3 regions of the Chryseobacterium sp. JK1 genome follow, and region 3 is predicted to be linked to each of the others. Evidence: riboswitches for the same ligand, from Rfam matches in the RefSeq annotation. Region 3 holds a riboswitch; each other region holds the start of a gene.
What was found. Region 3 has a riboswitch for cobalamin ahead of ACQ76T_RS12890 (TonB-dependent receptor plug domain-containing protein). Riboswitches for the same ligand answer to the same signal wherever they lie in the genome.

Region 1: another riboswitch for cobalamin. It lies ahead of ACQ76T_RS12235 (acyl-CoA thioesterase); the one in region 3 lies ahead of ACQ76T_RS12890 (TonB-dependent receptor plug domain-containing protein).
Region 2: another riboswitch for cobalamin. It lies ahead of ACQ76T_RS00990 (T9SS type A sorting domain-containing protein); the one in region 3 lies ahead of ACQ76T_RS12890 (TonB-dependent receptor plug domain-containing protein).

The regions. Positions count from the first base shown of each region.
Region 1 is NZ_JBODRU010000001.1:2,692,922-2,701,105, reverse strand. It holds gene ACQ76T_RS12260 (PspC domain-containing protein) at 1-1,051, opposite strand, end outside; gene ACQ76T_RS12255 (PadR family transcriptional regulator) at 1,063-1,392, opposite strand; gene ACQ76T_RS12250 (acyltransferase family protein) at 2,416-3,576, shown strand; gene ACQ76T_RS12245 (XAC2610-related protein) at 3,749-4,447, shown strand; gene ACQ76T_RS12240 (HD domain-containing protein) at 4,449-5,039, shown strand; gene ACQ76T_RS12235 (acyl-CoA thioesterase) at 5,235-5,618, opposite strand; cobalamin riboswitch at 5,734-5,913, opposite strand; gene ACQ76T_RS12230 (hypothetical protein) at 5,948-6,748, opposite strand; gene ACQ76T_RS12225 (ATP-binding cassette domain-containing protein) at 6,779-7,441, opposite strand; gene ACQ76T_RS12220 (hypothetical protein) at 7,438-7,713, opposite strand; gene ACQ76T_RS12215 (GEVED domain-containing protein) at 7,808-8,184, shown strand, end outside.
Region 2 is NZ_JBODRU010000001.1:189,782-197,965, forward strand. It holds gene tsaE (tRNA (adenosine(37)-N6)-threonylcarbamoyltransferase complex ATPase subunit type 1 TsaE) at 1-374, opposite strand, end outside; gene ACQ76T_RS00970 (transglycosylase domain-containing protein) at 371-982, opposite strand; gene dnaG (DNA primase) at 1,121-3,106, shown strand; gene clpP (ATP-dependent Clp endopeptidase proteolytic subunit ClpP) at 3,217-3,903, shown strand; gene ACQ76T_RS00985 (T9SS type A sorting domain-containing protein) at 4,166-5,290, opposite strand; gene ACQ76T_RS00990 (T9SS type A sorting domain-containing protein) at 5,299-6,579, opposite strand; cobalamin riboswitch at 6,683-6,872, opposite strand; gene ACQ76T_RS00995 (T9SS type A sorting domain-containing protein) at 7,199-8,184, opposite strand, start outside.
Region 3 is NZ_JBODRU010000001.1:2,840,413-2,848,596, reverse strand. It holds gene ACQ76T_RS12895 (T9SS type A sorting domain-containing protein) at 1-1,016, shown strand, start outside; cobalamin riboswitch at 1,187-1,363, shown strand; gene ACQ76T_RS12890 (TonB-dependent receptor plug domain-containing protein) at 1,398-3,224, shown strand; gene ACQ76T_RS12885 (YncE family protein) at 3,244-4,299, shown strand; gene ACQ76T_RS12880 (CCA tRNA nucleotidyltransferase) at 4,470-5,888, opposite strand; gene ACQ76T_RS12875 (nuclear transport factor 2 family protein) at 5,926-6,270, opposite strand; gene ACQ76T_RS12870 (L-threonylcarbamoyladenylate synthase) at 6,376-6,924, opposite strand; gene tnpA (IS200/IS605 family transposase) at 7,167-7,595, opposite strand; gene ACQ76T_RS12860 (DinB family protein) at 7,953-8,184, opposite strand, start outside.

The DNA of each region.
Region 1 (8,184 bases), 150 kb from region 3:
CTTTGCTACCCTGATATTTAAGCTCTTTTTTAGCCATACTTACTCCGAAATAAGCTCCAAGTCCGATCAATAAAAGGAAGATACCTCCCAGAACCCAACCTATATTTCTAAGTTTTGTTTTTGGGGAAAAGATTTTAATACTTAATAAACTGAAGATTATCGCAGGAATTAAGCTTCCTAAGACCATCATGGCTACCAAGATTTTATCAAGTCCGTTTTCGCCCATATAGAATTCTATTTTATTGGCTCCAGGGAAATCTGCTCCCGATCCGAATAGTCCGAAGATCACAAAGATTCCAATAATGCTTCCTACTGCTGCCAGTACAAATAATACACCTACTACATATTTGAATACATTCCAGATTCCGCTCCCGGCATTGTTGATATAAGGTTTGTTTTCTATATAGATTTCTCCGACTCTCTGCGTAGATTCGTTGGCAAACTGAACCAGTTTGTTAGACTCATTTTTCAGATTATCGAAGTTCATAGGCTTTCCCTTCATTTTCAAAAAATCAGCCGCTGTTTCTGCTTTTGGAAGTACGATCCAAAGGATAACATAAAGAAGCCCGATTAATGAAGAAGAGATGGCCTGGGTGAAAATTCCTAAAAAAAATACACCTAGCCAGATGGCTCTCATCCCTGTGATATCCATTCCTACATATTGAGCTAGCCCGGCACATACCCCTGCAATTTTTTGTTTTTCAGGATCACGGAACAGCTGTTTTCTGTCTGTATAATCGGTATTGGAATTATAGTTTCTGTTGGTTGTTTTTTCAGAAAAATAAGCCTCTTCCTGTTCTTCGATTTTTTCGGGGCTTCCGATCTGTGCAATTACCTTTTCTACATCGGTATCGTTGATCACTTCACGTTTTCCCAGAGAATCTCTGAAGATCTCCACCATTCTTATTTCTATGTCATGCATTACCTCATCTGCTTCGGAAGCTTCCAGTGAGCTTCTCAGAGCATTCAGGTAATCGCTGAGCTTTATATATGCGTGTTCTTCTATAGTAAAAGAAAAACCTGCGAGTCCTATTGAGAGTGTCTTGTTCATAGCTTTGTTTTTTAATTTTGTTGGGTGATTTGGTTTACTGAGGCTGTCAGTTCGCTCCACGTGTTGAGAAGTTCATCAAGGAAAAGCTTTCCTTTTTCTGTGATCTGATAATATTTTCTGGGTGGTCCCCCCGTAGATTCTTCCCATCGGTAAGAGAGAAATTCTCCATTTTTAAGCCTTGTAAGAAGAGGGTAGAGGGTCCCTTCTACTACATCCAGTTTTCCTTTTTTCAGTTCATCAATCAAATCAGAAACATACATTTCGCGATTATTGATGAGACTTAGAATACAGAATTCCAGAATTCCTTTTCGCATTTGCGCTTTGGTATTTTCAGTATTCATCTTTGATAAGTTTTGTTAATTAGTTATATTTTTAGAAAAATGCTCCTAGCTAGTTGAGCTTATTCTAATTTTACATTACAAAGATATGTAAATAAAATGGTATTATGCAATACAAAGTAGTGTATTTTTTAAAATAAATATTATAAACAACTGATAATCAGATTTATAATTTTATGTCGTGTTTTTTGTGAAAATAGATTTAAGTAGAAAATAGTATGATGTCTTCCCATTTTATATGAAAAGTCTGTGATAACTTAACCACAAAAGTCACAAAAGTTTTTAAAAAAACACTTTAGTACATTGAAGAATGCTTAAAATAATACAGCATACAAGTACACGGAAGAAAAAAATAAAGATTTTTTTAAACTTATATGTGGACTTATTCTGTGCCATGATATTCTCTTAAGCTCACTTAGAGTGTTTCCATCTTTTGTGGTGTTTAAATTCATTGAATCTTCGATTTGTGGTTTAATAAAAACACATAAAAGAATGATAATTTCTAAGGCTGGATTCCTACGGAATGACAAACAGTACAGTGAGTATATCCGTATACTTTGTCATTCCGAAGGAATCTAAACATTATATAATTTTCGAACACTTTAAAAAGGGTAAGGACTACTACACAATGAATTTCATAGAGGATGAAAACCCTTGATTTTCAAAAAACTTTAGTGTATTTCTTATACCCAAAGTATATGACTTCAATAGCTTAAGTGTTTAAAAAGCTTTTGTGACTTTTACGGTTTAATAAAAAAATTTAAACAGCTTTGAAATTAGGACAGGAAATAAAAAAATGAACACATCAATGATTTTACTAGAAAAGTGAAAGAAATAGCATGAAGCCTAATTAAGTAAAGCATACAGGTAAATGGTTGGTAAGAAAAACTATGGATATCAAAATGTTATTGGAATTTATTCCATTTTATATATTATTTAAAGATTTTTTTAAGGATAATTAAAACTTATATTTATTCTTTAAATAAATGAGGCAGGAATTATTTGTATCTTTCGCAAAACAAAATAATGAATTTTAAAAATTTATTTAAACTCTATTTTGATGAAAGTAGGGTTTTCGGCCTGGATATTCTTCGTTTCTTTGCGATCATGTTTGTAGTGGTAGGGCATAGTTTGATGTATTTGCCAAGAATGGTAAAGGGATTTGTATCCTATTTTATTTTTGATGGGGTTACTATCTTTTTTGTTCTAAGTGGTTTTTTAATCGGAGGAATTTTAATTAAAGTACTCAATAAAGAAGTATTTACCTTTAAAACATTGTTGGAGTTTTGGAAACGAAGATGGTTTAGAACACTTCCTGCTTATCTTTTAGTACTGATACTTTTACTTGGATTGAATATCATTTATAATGAAAATTTTGTTTTTAATTCAGATAGTATAAAATACTTTTTCTTTCTACAGAATTTCAAAACACCCCACCCGTCTTTTTTTCCGGAAGCGTGGAGCTTGAGTGTTGAAGAGTGGTTTTATCTGATTTCACCGGTAATGATCTTTTCTTTAATCAATTTTTTAAATGTAAGTGTAAAAAAAGCGGTCCTCATTACCATTTTATCAATCATTGTATTTACTACATCTTTCAGAGCATATAGAATGTTATTCAACGTTTCTGCAACCGATATTAGCATCTGGGATTTATACTACAGGAAACAAGTAATAACAAGGCTTGACAGTTTGATGTATGGTGTGTTAGCTGCGTATAGTAAGGCTTACTACAATCGGTTTTTTGAAAGTTCAAAAAAATATTTATTTTGTGCCGGCATAATATTACTGGTTGTACATCAATATTATTTAAACTATGGATTCAATCCTTTTTTTGACCAGGTTTTGAGTTTTTCTTTTATCTCAATCTCTACAATGTTTCTGCTTCCTTTTTTAGATTCAATAAAATCAGCTCCGAAAATCATTTTACAACCTGTTACTTATATCAGTTTAACGTCCTATAGTATGTATCTTATACATTATTCGCTGATTCAAAAGTGGATTATAGGTAAGGTTGATTTTTTTAAGAGTCCTATCATGTTAAATACCGGGGTAACTTTTAGTGTTTTTTTTAGTCTCACAATTGGACTTTCAATTTTGATGTATAAATATTTTGAAATACCTACAACAAAATTAAGGGATCGGCTGTTAAGGAGAAAGTCACAGAATACAGAAAGCATTTCTACATAACAGTTGGGAAGTTTTCGTTCACTCCAAAGCATATAGCGGGAAGCAGCTTCTCAGAAATGTATTTAAAGAATTTTAATGGTTTCAAATGCTTCAGATAATGGTTTTGAATTTTGTGATCGGTATTATGATTCGTATTTTTGCTAGGAAAACACCTAAATCATTTACTATTACTATGAATATTTTAAATAAGTATAGGCACTTATCAGCTTTTATGCTTCTGGGACCCTTATGTTTCGCGCAATATCAGTTTGAAGTTAAAGATGCATCCAAAAATTACAGTGCCGTTATTCAGATAGAAGATTGCCTTGATGGACGTTGCGGCGGTAAAGGAACCGTAGAATTGTTTGATAATAAAAATACAAAAATTCAGACGTTTACCTCTGATGATCTTATCGTGTATCTTGCAGAGAACAGAAAACTCTTGTCTGGAAAAATGAATTCATTAACGAAGGAAGAAAGCCCTATTGTTATCAATGATTTTAATTTTGACGGTAGTGAAGATATCGCAATAAGAAATGGTAATATGGGAAATTATAACGGAGCGTCCTATGATGTATATGTTTTCAATAGTACCCGGCTAAGTTTTGTGAAAAGTAAGGAACTTACAGAATTAGCTTCCAATGCTTTGGATATGTTTAACGTAGATTCCGAGCGCAAACGTCTTATTTCTTATGGAAAATCCGGATGCTGCAATATTTTTACCATAGAATATGCCGTTATTCCTAATAAAGGACTGGATAAGGTTCTGGTAAAAGAAGAAGACAAAACGGAAGAAGATCGTGTAAAAGTAACCATCAAAGAAAAAATAAAAGATAAATGGGTCACCAGAAAGAAGGTATACTCATTAGAAGAATATAACAAAGAAAAGTAAAATGAAGATTCAGAAAGAGATTGATTTTATCCTGGCAGTAGATGCCTTGAAAAATGTACAGCGAAGAAACTATAATGCCGACGATTCCAGAAGAGAAAACACCGCAGAACATTCCTGGCAGATTGTTATTTTGGCACAGATCCTGTATCCGTACGCCAAAAACCGAGAAAATATTGATCTGTTGAGAGTGATAAGAATGCTTTCTATTCACGATCTGGTAGAAATAGAGGCTGGTGATACTTTCCTTTTTGATGAAAAAGCAATGGTAGGTAAGTTTGAGAGAGAAAAAAATTCTGCACAGAAGATTTTCGGGATTCTTGATGAGCCATTGCGTACAGATTTTTTCAATTTATGGCTGGAATTTGAAGAAGAAAAAACTCCGGATGCCGTATTTGCCTGTTCTATCGACAGAATCATGCCGTTTATTCTGAACTCGCATACCTCCGGAAAAAGCTGGACAGAAGCCGGGGTTACAGAAAAACAAATCAGAAATATGCTTGAAAATGCTATAAAAAGAGCTTCTGATGAAATGGGAGAGGCTTTTGATGTATTACTGAGCAGAAGCCTGGAAACAGAAAAAGTGGTGAAATAAAATATTGTATACATAAACATTGCTCAGTATCTGGGCAGTGTTTTTTTATGCAACATATGTAGAATGATTCTTCAGTTCAATAAAAAAATCAATAAAAACCAAATGCCATAAAAATTCTGGAAATCTAAAGCTGTACTCTGGAAACCGTAGAGAAAACTGTCAAATTCTGGAATAATTATGGCAAAAAAATCAAATTTATAGTATTTGGATTGGTTTTTTGAATTCGTCAATAGCTACGAAAGTGAAATCACCTACAATCGCTTTTTCTCTTTCATAAGAATACATCTGCTCGGTGAAAATTTCTACATTAACTTTCATACTTGTTTTTCCAACATAAGAAACTTTGCCGATCAGCTCTACAATAGTTCCTGCAGGAATCGGCTTTTTAAAATCGATTTTATCGCTGCTTACCGTTACCACTCTTTTTCTTGCAAAACGGGTAGCTGTGATAAAGGCAACTTCATCCATCAGCTGCATTGCTGTACCTCCGAAAAGAGTATCATAATGGTTGGTTGTGTTAGGAAAAACCGCTTTAAAGATTCTTGTTTCGGATGTTTCAATTCTTTCTTCTGTCGTCATATTTCATTATTAATTAAAGCGAAATGAAATTGTATCAAAACAACAGAATAATGACAGGAATCTTAAAAATCCCTGAAACAATCCATCAGATCAACAAACTTCAGATCGCGAAAGTTTTTTGTTTAAGAAATAGGCAGGTCTCCTGACTTGTAACATCTTTTATCTCCTTCCCATGCCCCGCACAGTGGATCTTTGATAAAGATTACAGTTACTTACAGTTGCGCGACAGTCCGTGATTTTCACACGATTCCCTTTTAATTTGCGGTTAGGCAAAACCAATTTCTATGATGAATAAGTGTTAAACTTTTTCGGGTGCAAAAATAATGAATTTATTCCGGATTATGGTAAATAATCTGACTGATTACTCTACCTTTTTTGATCGTCCAAAGAGTTGTGTATCTGTTCTCTCCCGTACCATTGATCATATAAAGGAAAATGTTATCATTGTCAAGTGCTGTTACTCCAACATTCTCAAAATCCATAGTGGGCTGGAACATATTTTTGATGGCTTCTCTTACAAAAACAGAACCTCTTCCCGGCTGCTGTACTCGGATGGATTTGATTTCTGTCATTCCTTCAGGAAGATCATTACCAATTCCCCATGGTTTTACTTTGTCAATAGTAAGAAGTTTTCCTTCAGCATCTTTTTCTTTTTTACGGTATCCGGCATTGGAAGGGTAGACGTCAATAACGACTTTGCTTCTTTGGGCTGTAGGTATTTTAGGATCAGAATTATCTGTAAAAATGAGTGATCTCCCGTTTTTAGATTTGGAAGGAGTATAAGCAGGAAGCTGATCAATATAAGCAATACGCTCTTTATTTACCATTCCTTCTTTATCAAGAGTTTCATAACGCACAAAAGGTTTGTCGTCATCCTGTTTTTCAGGATATTTGATCCAGATCCATTCCGTTTCTCCGGGAGCTGGCTTTACATATACAAAAACATCACCTTTACGCATGCGGATCTTATCTACGATTTTTCTGTAATTATCCTTGTGTACACGTACATTGGCATATCCTTCTTCTGCTTTTACCACTCCAAAAGGAACTTTATTCTGGCCTTTAACAAAAGCTAAAGAAAAAATACTGAAAACAGACAGATAAAATGCTTTGTTTATGAAAGTCATCATGAAAATTTTTTGATCCTTCAAATATATAAATTAAATGCTGTTCGGAAGATAATTATATTGACGGAGTTCCTGTAAGTTTTGTATTGGTTTTAAATATCCATTAGAAAGCAGATATATTTTATCCGAGATATCCATCACATCCTGATAATGATGATCAGAAATAATAAAACCTTTATTTTTTGATTGGGAGCGGATGATTGCTTTTAATTCATCAACAACTTTTGGAGCAAGGCTGTGAAAGGGTTCATCCAGCAATATAAAATCAGCTTGAGAATAGGTGAGAAGCATTACTTCGATCATTCTCAGTTCTCCGGAAGACAAATTTCTGGGTTTTTCATTGAGAAACGGTGAAAGAAGTGGAGAATGCAGAAGTTGATTCGCATATTCTCGCTTACAGAAAAGATGAATCAGTTTTGCTACCTTTTCGCCTTTAGGCAGAAAAGAATGTTGTGGAAGATAAGCAATTCTGTTTTTTCGATCGGAAATATTCTTCAGTACTTTATCATTCCATCGTATAAACTGAGTATCGCTCCCCATGACGCCGGAAATAATTTTAAGAAGAGTAGATTTTCCGGAGCCGTTTCTTCCCAATATACCTGCTATATTTCCGACTTTGCACTCTATGTAGATATCCTGCAGTGTTTTTTTATCATTAAAAGATTGGGTAATACTGTCAATATGTAATCTGCTCATACAAATGCAATGATCGTTTTTACAATGAGGCTAAAAGATAAAGTAAGTCCCCAAAGAAACAGTTTTGAAAATCCAAAATGATAGTAGAAGGGATACTCATTTTTAAGCCTTACTTCATAAATAAAATAATGAAGTACAGGGAAAAGTAATAGAAAGCTTAACCCAAAAGTTTCTATTTTAAATGGAGACAATAAAGAAAATAACAATGAAAAAAAGACAGATGGAATGATAAGTTTTTTATAAAAAATCCAAAGGATGGTAAACTGCTTCATATTTTGAATGAAATAATTGAAATATTTAATAAAAATAAACTATTATTATGGGGATTTATGCTATTTTTCATCAATTTTTTAAAAACTAATAATTATGACCAAAAAACTACTTTTGAGTTCCTTTCTTCTATTGGGGGCTATTTCATGGTATCAATCTAAAAATGTTGCTGAAACAGTAATGACAAAAAATGCATTTATTGTTCCTACCAATGTAGTGGTTTCTAATATCACGACGACTTCAGCAACGGTAAGTTGGGACCCTATTCCCGGATCTTCGAATTTCTCGATAAGAATTAGGCAAGTTGGTCCTAACGTATGGCTTACCATACCCGTAATAAATGCTAATAGTTTTGATCTTAGCAATCTTCAACCTTGTGCAGCATACGAAGTACAGATAATGGATACTCTTTCCGGAAATATATCGTCTTCTGTTATTTTCTATACCTCACTCAATTATTGCAGTGCTGCATC
Region 2 (8,184 bases), 2.7 Mb from region 3:
TTCACAATACTCATTGTGTGGTAGTTGAGCCCGTAGAGCTCTTCTTCATACACTTCCGGCCATTCTATGATGCATAGGAATGAATTATCAAGATATTCTTCAATCCCAATATCGTACACTTCCTCAATGTTTTTTAGGCGGTAAAGATCAAAATGATATATTTTTCCTTTGGGAGTAATATATTCATTGACAATAGAATAGGTAGGGGAGTTGACTTCATCTGTGCTGCCAAGATTTTTAAGCAGAAATTGGGTGAAAGTCGTTTTTCCGGCTCCCAGATTTCCTTTTAATAGCAGAATATTATGCTTTAATTGAGGAAGGATGCTGTCAACAACTTCCTGCCAGTCTTCGATGGTGTGGATGGTATAATTCATTGTATATCTTTCAAATTGCTCAAATACAAATTGTAAAAATGCATGGTCCTGTTTTTGGTGTGTTCAGGATTTCTATATCGGTCATTTTTACGTGGATTTTCATATAAGGCAAGTATTTCTGCCATTTCCACAGGCTGTAATTTTTCTGCAGATTTATTAAATAAATTCTGAGAAATCATTTCGATACCTTTTCTGTTATTTAAGAAGTCAAAATTACTGAAATTAAAGTTTAAACAGTCTTTCTGTGTATAATTTTGCTCAATGTATCTTATTAGGAGAATATAATTCCATGATATTTTGTTTTGAATATCTAAAGTCGGCATAATTCTGTTACCACTATAACGACAGGGACATTCATTTATATCGAGGTGAGACTGACTAAGGTTTGTTAGAGAGAAATCCCATGAATTTTGTGATAAAGATTTAGGATATACAGTATTATAAAAAATGATGAAATTCTGAGGTAACTGATTACTACTTTGTAGATATTCAGTAATCATTTTCTTGTCCGTATTTTTCATAATATATGAGCCACCCCATTCCAGATACATAAACAACAGAATCATGATGGTACAGATGGAAATTAGTCCTCCTTTAAGATATTTCATAGATTAGATTTCATAGTTTTTCAAAAATAACGAATGTAAATATATTTTTACTTATTATTGAAAATATCCAACACTTTACTCGAAGAGTCTTCAACCAAAAAGCATTCAACTTCTCCATAAAATACTTAATTTTACAGCATGATTTCCAAACAGACCATTGATAAAATATTCTCCACGATCCGCGTTGAAGAGATTGTGGGTGAATATGTGCAGTTGAAAAGAGCCGGGTCTAACTATAAGGGACTGAGTCCGTTTCATGAGGAAAAGACACCCAGTTTTGTAGTGTCAGCCAGTAAACAGATCTGGAAAGATTTCTCAACCGGAAAAGGAGGGACAGCAATCTCTTTCCTGATGGAAATTGAGAACTTTACCTATCCTGAGGCCCTTCGTCATGCCGCCAAAAAATATGGAATTGAAATAGAGGAAGATCAGCGTGAAATTTCTGAGGAAGCGAAAAATGCCCAGACAGAAAAAGATCTTCTCTATAAAATTCATGAGGTTGCCAATACCTACTTTCAGGAAATCCTTTGGGACGAAAAAGAAGGAAGAAGTATTGGTTTATCATATTTTAAAGAGAGAGAACTGAAGGATGATATCATCAGGAAATTCCAGCTTGGATATTCTCCTGAAATAAAAAATGCCTTTACAACATATGCCTTGGAGAAAGGATACTCCAAAGAAATACTGGAAAGATCAGGACTTTCTATTTTCCCGGAAAATACCCCGGCAGGAGTAGACCGTTTCCGTGAAAGAGTGATCTTCCCGATTCATAGCTTTTCAGGAAGGGTTCTTGGTTTTGGAGCCAGAATTCTTAAAAATAATGTCAAAACGGCAAAATATCTTAACTCGCCGGAAACAGAGATTTATCATAAATCGAACGTCCTTTACGGACTGAATCAAAGTAAGCAGGCTATTTCACGAAAGAATGCATGTCTTTTGGTGGAAGGATATATGGATGTGATTTCACTTCACATGTCTGGAATAGAAAATGTGGTGGCAAGTTCCGGAACTTCCCTGACGACCGAGCAGATTAAACTGATCAAAAGACTTACGGAAAACGTAACCATTCTTTTCGACGGAGATAATGCGGGAATTAAAGCCAGTTTCCGAAGTATTGATATGCTTTTGACGGAAGGCATGAATATCCGTGTATTACTTTTCCCCGACGGAGACGACCCGGATTCCTTTGCCAGAAAACATCCGCAGGATTACGTTGAAAAGTATATCGAAAATGAAGCGATGGATTTCATCGATTTCAAAGCGGAAATTCTGTTAAAAGACATTGGAAATGATCCTATAAAAAAGGCAGAAGCCATAAGGGATATTGTAAAATCTGTTTCCTTTGTACAGAATGCTCTGAAAAGAGAGGTTTATCTTAAAGAGGTTTCCAATAAATTCGGTCTTTCTGAGCAGAGTCTCTTTAATGAGCTGGATGTTCAGAAGCAGATCACGCAGAACCAAACTCATCATGTTCAGCAGCAGCAAAAAGATAAGGTGGCTCCGAAGATGGAGATTGTGCCTTTAGATGAGGAAAAAGAAGATCCTTTCCTGTTTCAGGTGTTGTTTATGGAGAATAAGCTGGTAGAACATATGCTGGCATTTGGAGATATTATCCTGAAGCGGAGAAATGAAAAGAACGAAGAATACGAAATCACCGTGATTGAAGAAATTCTTCACCATTTTGAAGAGGAACAGTATGCATTTTTGATTAAAGGAAATGAAATCATCATTGAACAGGTGAGGGAAGGGATTCAAAAAGATGAGTTGAGAAGTGGAAACTTTTTTGTATCTTTTATGGATGAAGCGATCACCAACAAAGTAGTAGATGCTTTGATTCCTCTTGATGATCTTGAAAACTGGGCTTCCAGAAATATTTATCCTCCCAACTATGGAGATAAAGTTGCAGATCAGATTCAGGGAGATGTTCTCCTGCATAAATACAGATATATTGATTACCTGATTACAGAAACGGCAAAAGAACTGGATCAGTACAGCAATACTGACGAGACAAAGTATTATGAACTGATCAAAAAGATCACTCTGCTTAAACAGGCTTCAATAAGGCTGAGCAATATTATTGAATATTCCCCGATCAAAGGAATTTATGTAGATAGAAAAAGGTAGTTTAAAGACAATTTTTTGTATTCTGTGACAAAAAGTCCTATAAAATTTTAGGAATAAATATTGTAATTTAAACTTCGAAATATTTGTTTAAAATAATACATAATAGAAATATGGACATTAAAAAAGAATTCAGAGATTTCTCTGTAAAACATTTAGGAAACAACGGTCTGGTTACCGATCAGTATATGGGAATGTATGGCCCAACGAATCTTACCCCATACATCATGGAAGAAAGAAGATTAAACGTTGCTCAGATGGACGTTTTCTCCCGTCTGATGATGGACAGAATTATTTTCCTGGGAACAGGTATTGACGATCAGGTAGCGAATATCGTTACAGCACAGCTTTTATTCTTAGAAAGTGCCGATCCTTCAAAAGATATTCAGATCTATATCAACTCTCCTGGTGGTAGTGTATATGCTGGTTTAGGTATTTATGACACGATGCAGATCATCAAGCCTGATGTAGCAACAATCTGTACAGGTATGGCTGCTTCAATGGGAGCTGTTCTTTTGGTAGCAGGTGAAAAAGGAAAGCGTTCTGCACTTAAGCACTCAAGAGTGATGATTCACCAGCCTTCAGGAGGAGCTCAGGGGGTTGCTTCTGATATGGAGATCAACTTAAGAGAAATGTTGAAATTAAAGCAGGAGCTTTATGAAATCATCGGTCATCATTCAGGTCAAACGTACGAGTGGGTAGAGAAATCTTCTGACAGAGATTACTGGATGACTTCTGAAGAAGCTAAAGGCTACGGAATGGTAGATGAGGTTTTACAAAGATCTACAGAGAAAAAATAATTGATTGCAAAATCATAAGAAAAGCGCACCCAATTGGATGCGCTTTTTTATGTTATCAACAATTACCAAATCTTATTTTTAAGCCATAGCAGAAATTGTTTAGTCTTCCTATAAAATGACAAATTGTAAGGAAATTATAACGATTATTCAAAATGAAGACCTACAAATTCCCCTCCTCTGGAGGGGTGGCAAAAATTCAAAGAATTTGTGACGGGGTGGTTATTATACATTCATAAAAAAAAGCGCCTTTACGGCGCTTTCATTATTTCTTTACAATTTTATGTACTGTTGTACTGTTAGTGGTTTTAATCTCAACAAAATACATTCCTGTGGTTAAAGACTGAATGTTGATTTTAGAAGTCTGAGTCGTTATTACTTTCTGACCCGAAACATTATAAATATTCACTTCTTTAATACTTTCAGGACTTTCAATCTGAATAAAATCACTTGCCGGATTTGGATAAATACTGAAATTTTTCTTACTTACATTGGATATTCCCAGTGTAATATTAGAAGCTTCAGTAGGAGTAAAGGGTCTTCTCTGCCCGAAGCTTAATCCAAACCATTCATTATTACTCAATGTGATTGCTGAAAGATTGGCGTTACTTTTCCAGTTTGACAAATTATTTCCTTTGTATAGCTTCCAGGAATTGGTTCCGTTGGCTGTTCCGGAAAAAGAATTTAATGATAAAGAAGAAACCTGATTGGCCGCTGAAGTATAGCTAAATGTGCTTGTCTGAGCAGCAATCATCTGCATAGCTTGTTCAGCAGTGATGGTTCCATTGTATTGGATTCCGAATACAAAAGAATCTGCAGTTCCATTAGCATTATCCGTTCCAAAATCTACAACCACTAAGCTTTTATTAGCCCCGATACCTATCCAATGGGTAATCTGAGAGGCATTATACCATGAAGAACCGTAAGCGGCAATAGGGGTAGCAGGTGCCTGTGCTGTAGGATTGTTGAATCCGTAGCTTGCACCATACCATTTACCATCTACAATAGTTCCGCTGTTCATCCATCCTCCCAGACCCCAGCTACTGGTACTGTCACCAGTCCATAGGCTCCACCAATCTGGTGTGGATTGCTGTGAATGGTTATTGAAACTTACCTTATCAAGAAAACCATTATTAAAGGTTGCATTATAATCAAAAGCAGGTTCTGCGTTTTTGATCATCTCAAGCATCTGAGCTCCGGTTATATCTTGTCCGGGATTAAACCTTACTCCCCAGGCATATGATCTGTCATCCGTTCCATCTTTAAAGTCTGCTACAAAATAGGCGATCTGAGAACCTGTTCCCACGAAGAACTTTACGTCATTGGCAGTGAATTGGGCAAAACACAAACCAACGATAAAGGTACATATAAAGCTTACTATTTTTTGCATTGTAAATCTTACTTGATGATTAGTTTCTCGCTGAAGCTATTGTTTTTATCAGTGATTTTTACAACATATACTCCTTTAGGAAGATTATTTACATCAACTCCGTTTTGAGTGTACTGAGTATTGATGATCATTCTGCCATTCGCATCATAAACCTGAACGTTTCCACTGTTTAAGCCTTGTACATAGAATTTGTCACTCGCAGGGTTTGGATATAGTGACAATTTAGATGTTTTTATGTTTTCAACGGTTGAAAGACTTGAAGATGCGCTGTTGTAAGCAATAATTTGATTAGGAAGTAGGCCTACTGTAAAAGTATTTTGTAATGTTCCCTGTAAGTTATACATGTAGATTTTTCCAGGAGCAACATAGCCTTGGGGATCCGCTATATAGATATTGTTATTAACGATGTTAAATCCATAAGCTGAACCATAACTGTTTACTGTAATAGGAGGAGTTGCAATTGCATTGGTCGAAAAAGAAGGTGCTGCAATAGAAGTTTTATAAATAGAAGCATCTTTCACATAGTAAATATTCGTACCATCCGTATCCATATAAGCTGGTTTTGTTCCGGCAGGAAATGTTGTAGTGGAAGCAACACTCTGAGTGGTTGTATTGTAAACCGTAAAAGTTCCAAAAGAATTGGAAACATAAGGATTTCCGGAACTCATGATGTAAAGAAGGTTATCTTTTTCAAAAATACTGTGTGGAAAATCTCCTACATTTATTTCTGATAAAACTGAGTTGCTGGTTGCATCAATAATATCCATAAAATGGTTGATTCCGAAACCTCCTTTTAGCAAAACATACAGTTTATTGTCTTTGCTGTAGATTTTTTCAGGTCCTTCTCCAACCGTGATATTAGCCTGATGGGTATAAGTGTTGAGGTCATAAACAGCTACATAGTTGGTTTGTCCGCCGCTTGCTCCCCAGTTCGTTACAAAGAATTTATTCCCACTGAAGGCAATGTATCTTGGGTTTTTAACATTGGATGTAATAGTGGTAATCAAAGAGAAATCCGATTTATTAAGAACTTTTATCTGATTGGAAATATTAAGAACTACAAAAATTTTATCACCAAAAATTTTAATGTCCTGTGCAGTATCTCCTAACGCCGCATTATTGTTGTGTGTTTTATAATAGTTGTTGGTAACAACCGATTGGTTGGAGATCAGCGATACTTCAGCATTATTGCTTCCGGCGCCGCCTTCGTTGAGTACCAGGACTCCTTCAGTTTGAGCATTTGCAAAAGAAATGACAAATGCAAGAATAAGAAAATAGATTTTCTTCATGATATTATTAAATTAAAGTTTTATTCCCGAAACTTCACTTCAGGGCAAAACATTCATGAAAAAATCTGTTGAGATTTTTATTTCATAAACTTTTATTCCCGAAAGTTGAAATTGGTATAAGGCAGGTCTCCTGGCTCACATCTTATAGCTACCTTCCCGGATTTTGGGTCCAGTGGTGTCATGTACTATAAGTTGAATAGTTTACAGTTGCGGGTACAGCTCAGGATTTAAATAATATTTTTACCTGATTCCCTATTAATGAACAGTGTTCAACCTTAAAACGCTGCAAATATATCACATAAATTATAAGTGATTTTTTATGAATTATATCTGATTTTTAGGCTTTTCTGACATTAAATAAATTTTTTCACAACTGTTTTTGCGAAATTATCAATATGTTATGGGTTGTTGTTAGGTTTTTCGTATTAAAATAAAGAAGATTGTGACGTATGATCTATTCATTTTATAAGTTCTTTATTAAAATGAAATCTCATAACGGAAAAAAGACTTCCTCAAAAATTGAGAAAGTCTTGTTGTATACTGTCCTCCTTAAACCATCAAAATATTGGAAAAGGTTGGTCAGCGATATCAATTAAAATAGAAATACGGTAATGTATCTCTATTTTTTTACAATCTTATGTATTGTGGATTGGTTAGCCGTTTTAATCTCTACAAAATAAATTCCTGAGCTTAATGCCTGAATATTAATCTTTGTTGCTTGTGTTGTAATCACTTTTTGGCCAGAAGCAGAATATATATTCACTTCTTTCACATTTTCAGAGGTTTCAATCTGGATAAAGTCACTTGCCGGATTGGGATAAATATGGAATACTTTTTTATTCACAGAAGCAACCCCTAATGTAGCATTCGCAGCTTCTGTAGGAGTAATAGGTCTTCTCTGCCCAAAGCTTAATCCCATCCAGTCGTTATTGTTTAATTGAATCTGAGAAAGATTAGATTTTGCCTGCCAGCTTGAAAGATCTTTTCCCTTGTATAATTTCCAGTTTCCGGCTCCTGCAGAATTTCCTGTAAATGTATTCAGTGTCAGATTAGAGATTTGGTTATTGGCGGATGTATAATTAAAATAAGAAGCCTGTGACTGTATCAGCTGTAAAGCCTGTTCCGCAGTTATAGTTCCGTTATACCTGATTCCGAATACAAAAGAATTGGCAGTACCAGCAGTACCATCTGTTCCGAAATCGATAACTACAAGACTTTTATTGTTACCTGTCCCAATCCAGCTGGTGATCTGAGAAGAAGTATACCATAAAGAGCTGTAGGCAGGAACTGGAGTAGAAGGGTGGGAAGGAGGATCATAACCATAAGAAACCCCATACCATTTCCCATCAATTAGTGGATCATTATTAACCCCGTTATTAAATGACATAGCCTCAGAAGTAGTTCCTGACCAGGTAGACCAGTAGTCATCAAGGCTTGGAATATGATGGTTATAGCTTAGGCTGTAAAGAAATCCTGAAGGGATTTCAATCTCCATTTTAGGTTCTGCGGCAGCAATAGCCGTGATCATATCTTCCATCGTTAAAGAATTGGAATCAAAACGATATCCCCATGCATAAGAAGTTGGAGTATTATTATCGTTAAAAT
Region 3 (8,184 bases):
TTAATGAAATATCAACGTATGATATTACCAATTCTACCTGGACCAACAGAGGTGGGCTTGTTCCTACAGGTTGGGATGGCAGTGTAAGTTCTACCTGGGGAATGTCGATAGACGGAAGTACCATTGTAGGATTGGGTTATCTTACTGCAGCCAATGCTCATGCGGTAAAGTGGGACGCGGTAAGCGGAGTTATAGATTTAGGAAGTATGGTTGCCGGAAGAAGTTCCAGAGCAAATGCAATAAGTGCTGCAGGGACAGTAGTAGTAGGATGGCAGGACGAGGCAACAGGAACAAGAAGCGGGGCTAAATGGATAGACGGAGTAGAAAGTTTTATTACAGATAATAACGGGAATAATGTAGGGGAAGCAGGAGGTGTTTCTGCAGACGGAAATACAATAATTGGAGCGGCAAACCCTAATCCTTATGTTTGGAATACAGTTACGGGGCTTACTTATATAACACATCCTAATGCATCATTCAGCTTTAAAGGGGGTGCAACAGGTATTTCGGCTGACGGATCTACCGTTATAGGTTTTTATAGAGCATTTGGGGCTCCGCCAATGTCGGGGGAAGGCTTTATCTGGACTCAAGCCGGAGGTCGTATTAATCTGAACGATTATGCCACATCATTAGGAATTGCAACCAACGGTGTCTCTATGGGGCTTCCATTGGCAATTTCCCAGGATGGAAAGAAGATAGCAGGGGTAGGTACTAATGCATCCAATCAGATTGTTGGGTTTTACCTGGATCTTTCAGAATTTTTATCTGTGAATGATATTGTTAAAGAGAAAGCTGTGACGGGCATCTATCCAAATCCTGTATCAGATATTTTATACATACAAGGAACAGAAAAAATAGAAAAAGCAGAGATCTACAATATGGTAGGGCAAATCGTAAAAACTTTTAGTTCTATACATAATCAGGTGGATGTTTCATCTTTATCTAAAGGAAATTATATCCTTCAGTATTCTTTGAAAGGAGGAAAGATGGAATCCTATAAATTCATTAAAAAATAAATTCGGATATAGTTTTAAATTCATATCATCAATAGTAAAAGTGGGATTTTACATGGCTGTTTTCAATATTGAAAATGGCCATTTTTCTATATGATATTGAGATGAAATGAAGGAAGAATAAAAGTATTGATCATGATCTCAGGGATCTTTGGCAAATAGATATAAAAAGCTATCTTTGCAAGAAATTTGGTTTCCAGTGTATTGGAATGAAAAGGGAATCGGGTGTAACTCCCGGACTGTCCCCGCAACTGTAAATCGCAACAAAAGTTTCTGCAAACAACCACTGTGTATCACGGGAAGGTGCAGAATGCGAAAGTCAGGAGACCTGCCAGAATCATAATCATAAAAAACATATTGCTTTCGGAGGAAAAGTGCATTAATATGAATATAAAAAGATCTTTAGTACTGCTTTTTTCATCGTATGGTTGTTTTCTTTTCGGGCAAGAGAAAGTCATTGATACGATTTACATCTTCGATAACCAGATGAATAGAGTGAAGCTCTTTCACCCTGTGAAAACCATTTCTCCCGAAGATACTGAGAAAAATTCCACCAATCTTTCCGAACTGCTGAGGTTTCAGTCGCAGGTTTATATTAAGGAAAATGGCCGTGGTGCTGTTTCTTCACCGTCTTTCAGGGGAACTACTGCACAGCAGACCGCCTTTGTATGGAACGGAATTAATATCAATTCTAATTTTTTAGGACAGGGAGATATCAACAATATGCCTTTGTTCGGATATGATCAGATTGGAATAAAAGCCGGCGGCGGAAGTGTCATCTACGGAAGTGGAGCAGTGGGCGGAAGTATTCATATGAACAATACCCTGGATTTTAATAAAGGGTTCCATGGTTCATTATTTTCAGAAGTTGCTTCTTTTAATACTTTTAATAACTTTCTTAAAGGTTCTTACAGCAATGATAAGTTCAGTTTTAAAGCTTCGGGAAATTATTCTGTAAGTGAAAACGATTATAAAGTAAGTGACCTGAACTACATCAACAGGAACGGAAATTACTACAATACATCCTTCAACGTAGGGGCTTCCTATAAAGTAACCAACGAGCACAAGGTATCATGGCAAAGTCAGTTTTTTGACTCTTCGCAGCATTACCCAGTATACGAAGAAACAGCAACCAAAACAAAATATAAAACCCAAAGTGTAAGAAGTCTTATTGCCTGGGACTGGAATAAAGCAAAATTCAGTAACGCATTCAAAGCGGCATATACCGAAGAAAACTTCCAGTATTATGGAGATTTAAATCTTCCTAAATCCAGCGGTGGTACAGGGAAAAATTATATTGTAAAAAATGATTTCAACTATTTCCTGAATTCAAAATGGAATGTGAACCTTATTGGAGAATTTCAGGTGAATAAAGGGGAAGGTTACAAAAGTGGAATAACGAATGTAAGCCGAAATATAGGTTCTGTTTCTGCCTTATTGAGGTATTTTGCAACGAAGGATCTGCGCTTTGAAGGGGGATTCAAAAAAGATTTTGTAGAAGACATCAGTTCTCCGGTTTTGTTCTCATTCTCCGGAAAATGGAACACTTCAAAATGGTATAATGTAGGACTTAATTTGTCTAAAAACTTCAGATATCCTTCATTTAATGATATCTATTACGAACCGGGAGGAAATAAAGATCTGAGACCGGAAACTTCTGTTCAGGTAGACATGAACCACGAATTTAAAGTAGGAAGTTTTAAACTGAATGTGTCTCCTTACTTTTTGGAAGGAACCGATCTTATTGTATGGATGCCAACAGCTCTGGGATATTGGCAGGCCTTTAATGTCAACAAAACAGAATCTTACGGATTGGAGTCTCAGTTGTCTTTTAATAAACAATTCGGAAACCATAAAATAGGAATAAGTGCAGGATATTATTATACCAAATCGATAGATAAGGAGTCTAAGAAACAATTAGCTTATATTCCAATGCACCGTGGAACAGCCAATTTGGATTATGAATATGGTTTTATCAAATTGTATGCTCAGGCACTTGTGAATGGCCTTACATATACAGGAACGGATGAAAAAAGAGATACGGCGATTGATCCTTATTTTATTTTAAATACAGGAATTTCGGCAACAGTTTCAAAGAAATATACTCTAGGTGTTAAAGTGAATAATATAACAAACACTTATTACAAAACAGTTTCTTTTTATCCTTTACCTAAAAGAAATTATGGAGTGTATGCAGCCATTAATTTTTAAAAACTAAAATTAATATATTATGAGAGTAACTAGAATTTTAACGGTACTATTTGCATTTGTATTGTTATTTAACATTTCGTGTAGCAATGATAGTGATAACATAGAAATATCACCTATCACTTACCAGAACGGATATTTAATTTCCAATGAAGGAAATTTTCAGTCCTATGGAGCTAACGTAATGTTCCTTACAAGAGATTTAGGCCTGAAACAGGATAATATCTATGCTTACAATAACAATAACGAAATATTGGGAGATGTTCTTCAGACCATTGGTCTGGACGGTAACAAGGCATACCTTGTGATGAACAATTCTAATAAAATTGTTGTTGTAGATCGTTATACTTTTAAAAAAGTAGGGACCATCACGGATCAGATTAACAACCCAAGAGGGATTGCCTTTGCAAATGGATTTATTTATGTTACTAATATGAATTTGTCTTCAGGCGCTAAAAGTGTAACAAAATATAAAATTTCTGACCTTTCACTGGTAAAGAAAACCGATTTTACTGAAAATATAGATAAAATTGTACAAGCCGGAGGAAATGTATTTGTACAGAATGCTACATTTGGATCAGGAAATAAAGTGACCTATATTAATACAGCGACTGATAATATGACGCAGATTACCGTTCCGAACGGTGACATCAACAGAATTGTTTCAGATAATACAAATGTGTATACTATTTCTTCAACAACTACAGATTCTTATATCTATAAGATTTCCAGTACAGGAACAATTACACCTGTTATTACTTTAACAGGAATTCCAAATGCTACAAATCTTCAGATCGATAATGGTAAATTTTATTTCAGTTCAGGAACTAAAGTATATACTACAAGTGTAGCAACTCCTACTGTTCCTACCACTGCTTTATTAACAGCCTCAGATGGAGGAGGTGCTTATTTTACATTATACGGCTTTAATGTTGTTGATGGAAAAATCTTTGCATCGGATGTTAAAGGCTTTAAAGCAGAAAGTGAAATGACTGTATATTCTGCAGCGAATGGAAGCAAGATTTCTAGCTTCAAAACAGGAGGTCTAGGGGCCAATGGAGCATATGTAAATCCATAATGTACCAAACAGCATATGAAAATATAATTTTTTATTTTTTTTCATCATTTGTGTTTTTTGTCCGGGCGGTTTCTTCGAAACCGCCCGGGTTTGTTTTCAGAGAAGATGGGAAAAAAATAAGCCCGGCGGGATCGAAGATCCCGCCGGGCTTATTTTTATCTATAATAGAATTACAATGTTAATCCCAGTTTTTCTGCTTCAGCAATCACAAACTTGGTAGCTTCTTCTTTTTCATTGGGAATCTCGCCTTCAAGAATGGCTTCTTTTACCTTTTCTTTTAAAATCCCGATCTCACGGCCTGGCTTAAGATTAAACATTTCCATGATCTCTTCTCCTGTGATAGGAGGTTGGAAGTTCCTTACCTGATCTTTTTCTTCTACTTCTTTTATTTTTACGGCAACATATTCAAAGTTTCTTTTGAATTTCTCCTGTTTTTTAGAATTCTTAGTAGTAATATCTGCCTTACAAAGAGTGAAAAGGTCCTCAAGGTTTTCTCCGGCATCAAATAAAAGTCTTCTTAATGCAGAATCAGAAGCATCATCCGTAATCAAAGCGATAGGGCGGGAAGATAGTTTTACCATTTTCTGAACGTACTTCATATCACTTCCTAAAGGGAGTTTTAACCTCTGAAAAAGAGCTTTTACCATTTTTGAACCTAGAAACTCGTGTCCGTGGAAAGTCCAGCCTGTACCTTCTACAAACTTTTTGGTTGGCGCTTTACCTATATCATGCAGCAATGCTGCCCATCGAAGCCAAAGGTTCTCTGTATTCAATGAAATATTGTCTACTACTTCAAGCGTATGATAGAAGTTGTCTTTGTGGGTTTGTCCTTCCACTTCTTCCACCCCCTTCAGTTCTAGAAGTTCAGGGATAATCAGTTTCAGAAGTCCTGTTTTTTCCATTAAACTTAAGCCTACAGAAGGTTTTGCAGAAAGCATGATTTTGTTGAATTCCACCATGATTCTTTCCATAGATACAATTTTGATTCTTTCAGATTCCTGTTTGATGGCGTTTAAAGAATTCTCTTCAATCGTAAAGCTTAATGTAGAAGCAAAACGTACAGCTCTCATCATTCTCAACGGATCGTCAGAATACGTTTGAGCAGGTTCTAATGGCGTTCTTAAAATTTCTTTTTCAAGATCCTCAATCCCATTAAACGGATCGATGAGTTCTCCGAAATTATGCTGATTTAAAGAAATCGCCATTGCATTGATGGTGAAATCTCTTCTTTTCTGATCATCTTCCAGGCTTCCGCCTTCTACTTCCGGCTTTCGGCTGTTTTCTGTATAACTTTCTTTTCTTGCGCCAACAAATTCCAGCTCAAGATCTTTATACTTGATCATGGCGGTTCCATAAGTTTTGAAAACGGAAACCTTTAATTTAGGATCAATATCCTGAGCAACATTCTGAGCAAGCTCAATACCGCTTTGTTCCGTTACAAAGTCAATATCGGTGGAAGCTTTTCTTTTCATCAGAAGATCGCGAACATATCCGCCCACAATATACACGGACTGATTATTCCTTTCCGCTGCTTCAGAAATGATTTTAAATAGTTTTAAATTCTTATTTTGAGTAAGATTAATTTTCATCGTTAATAATAGTGTCTGTTTCTACCGATGCAGCTCATTAATCATAATGGGCATACATTTTATTAATTTTCCCTTCTTCATTAAAAAACATAACCTCAATGGCATGTTTATCCATGATCGACTTATAAAATAGTGCTACAGAATTTACTCCTGCAGTGGCATGAATCAAATCAAAATGAAGATCCGGAAATTTATCCAGGGCCTTATGCCAATATTCCCGAATAGATGCTTTCCCTTGTAAAGAACTTTCTTTACCACCTGTAGCAATGGCTATCATTGGAGTTGTAATCTCAATATCTTCAGAATAATGGGAGAGGATATCCTCCAAATCATGAGAGTTCCAGGCATCTACCCATACCTGAGCAAATTCTTGATGATTCATACAGTATATTTTATGAGATGAGTTTGCAAAGATAAAATTAAAAAAAAGAAATCCTGCCGATATATACCGCCAAGACCCTAAAAAATATGAATTGTTCCTATATTATTATTCTCTAAGAACTTTAATCCTGTTATCTGCCCATATTTTGATCACCGAAGACCCTGAGTATTTTGAAACTTTTTCTCTGTCTTCTTCCACAGCGTAATCTACAAGGTTGATCATCTCTTCAGAAATGTCTGAAAATTTCAACGGACTCTTTTCACCACTGAAGTTAGCAGATGTTGAGACTAGTGGTTTGTTCAGCTTTGAAATCAATCTTTTACAAAAATCATTTTTTACCAATCGGATACCGATACTGCCATCTTCGGCAAGAAGTTCTTTAGGAAGTCCTCTTGGGTTTTCATACACAATGGTTACCGGTTTTTCACTAAGATCAATAATTTCCCAGGCCATTTCCGGAACGTCCACCAGATCCTGAAGTCTCTTTTCAGATTCTACAAGAATGATCATCGATTTATTTTTTTCACGCTTTTTAATGTCAAAAATTTTATTGACAGCCTCTATATTGGTAGCATCACAACCAATTCCCCAGATGGTATCGGTAGGGTAAAGAATTGTGCCGCCGGATTTTAATATTTCAATAATGTTTTCCATAATTTTTTTGAATTCTAAAACAGTTGATAAAGGTAGAGAATCTGGAAAATTTGGGCAAAAAATTAAGATATAAATATGATTGGTTTTATAAGTTTCGGCTAAAAATAATGAAGGGGAATTTATTTTTAAATGGGCTTGAGTCCTATTCTATTAACGGATATTGTGAATATTATTCGATAACTACAGTTTTGTTTTTTCAATTCAATAAAAAAATAAAGAAGAATTTCGGCTTTAGTTAAAACCTATATTTTAAAATGATATTTTTCAATAAATTCATTATGTTCATCAGTATAACTTTTTTTCTGATGATGTTTTTCCTGATTTTTAATATAATTCCTTACAGAATCAACGATTGATTCAGAAACTGAGACTGCAAAATACTCATCCTGCCAAGCAAATTTTTCTTTTGTGAGTTGGTTTTTATTGATCCAATAAGAAGATTCACCTTTTAATAGTTGAACAGTTTTTTCAATATTCTGATTTGATCCAAGAGAGATTAAACAATGGCAATGATCTGAGTAGCCATTAATCATATCTAAAAAGATTCCTTTTTCTGTAGCGTATTCTTTAATGTGTTTCCATACCTTTATTCGTATATCAAAGGTGTTAAGAATTGGAGCTCTGTTTTTTGTTGAAAAAACAAGATGGATATAAATTTTGATAAATGACATTTGTGCTGTTTTTATCAAATATAATATTTTAAAATTATGTTTTGGCTAAAGCCAATGGAGGTTTGCTTAAATGAAAAACGGGCTAAAGCCCGTTTCTATTGATGTTTTTATCGTGAGTGTGTTAATTGGTTGAAACAGTTATGCTGTACTTATGGAATTTAATATAATTTAAACTACATTTTGATACGGATATCATTTGCATACATAAAATAGCAACATTATTTATATTCAATTCAATATAAACTGTTAAATATTATATGCTTAATATAATAATAACACATTTTATCAAATTCAATAGAAATGGGCTTTAGCCCATTTAAAAATTAAGGAAAAAATCTTCTGGCTTTAGCCAAAACTTTACATCCATCCCAGCTTCAATAGATATCTTTCTTCAATGATATTCAGGTGGTGATAATTGTGTCCTACAATAAGTTTTCCAATAGTTTCTACAGAAACCTCATTGCCATTGGCAATACCAGTGTTTTGTAATGCTGAGGGCTGAAGGGTTTTCAGTAAAATTTGAGAAGATTTTCTTACCAGTTTATATTCTTCCAGCAGAGATTCCAACGATCTTGTATCGGCGAAAGAT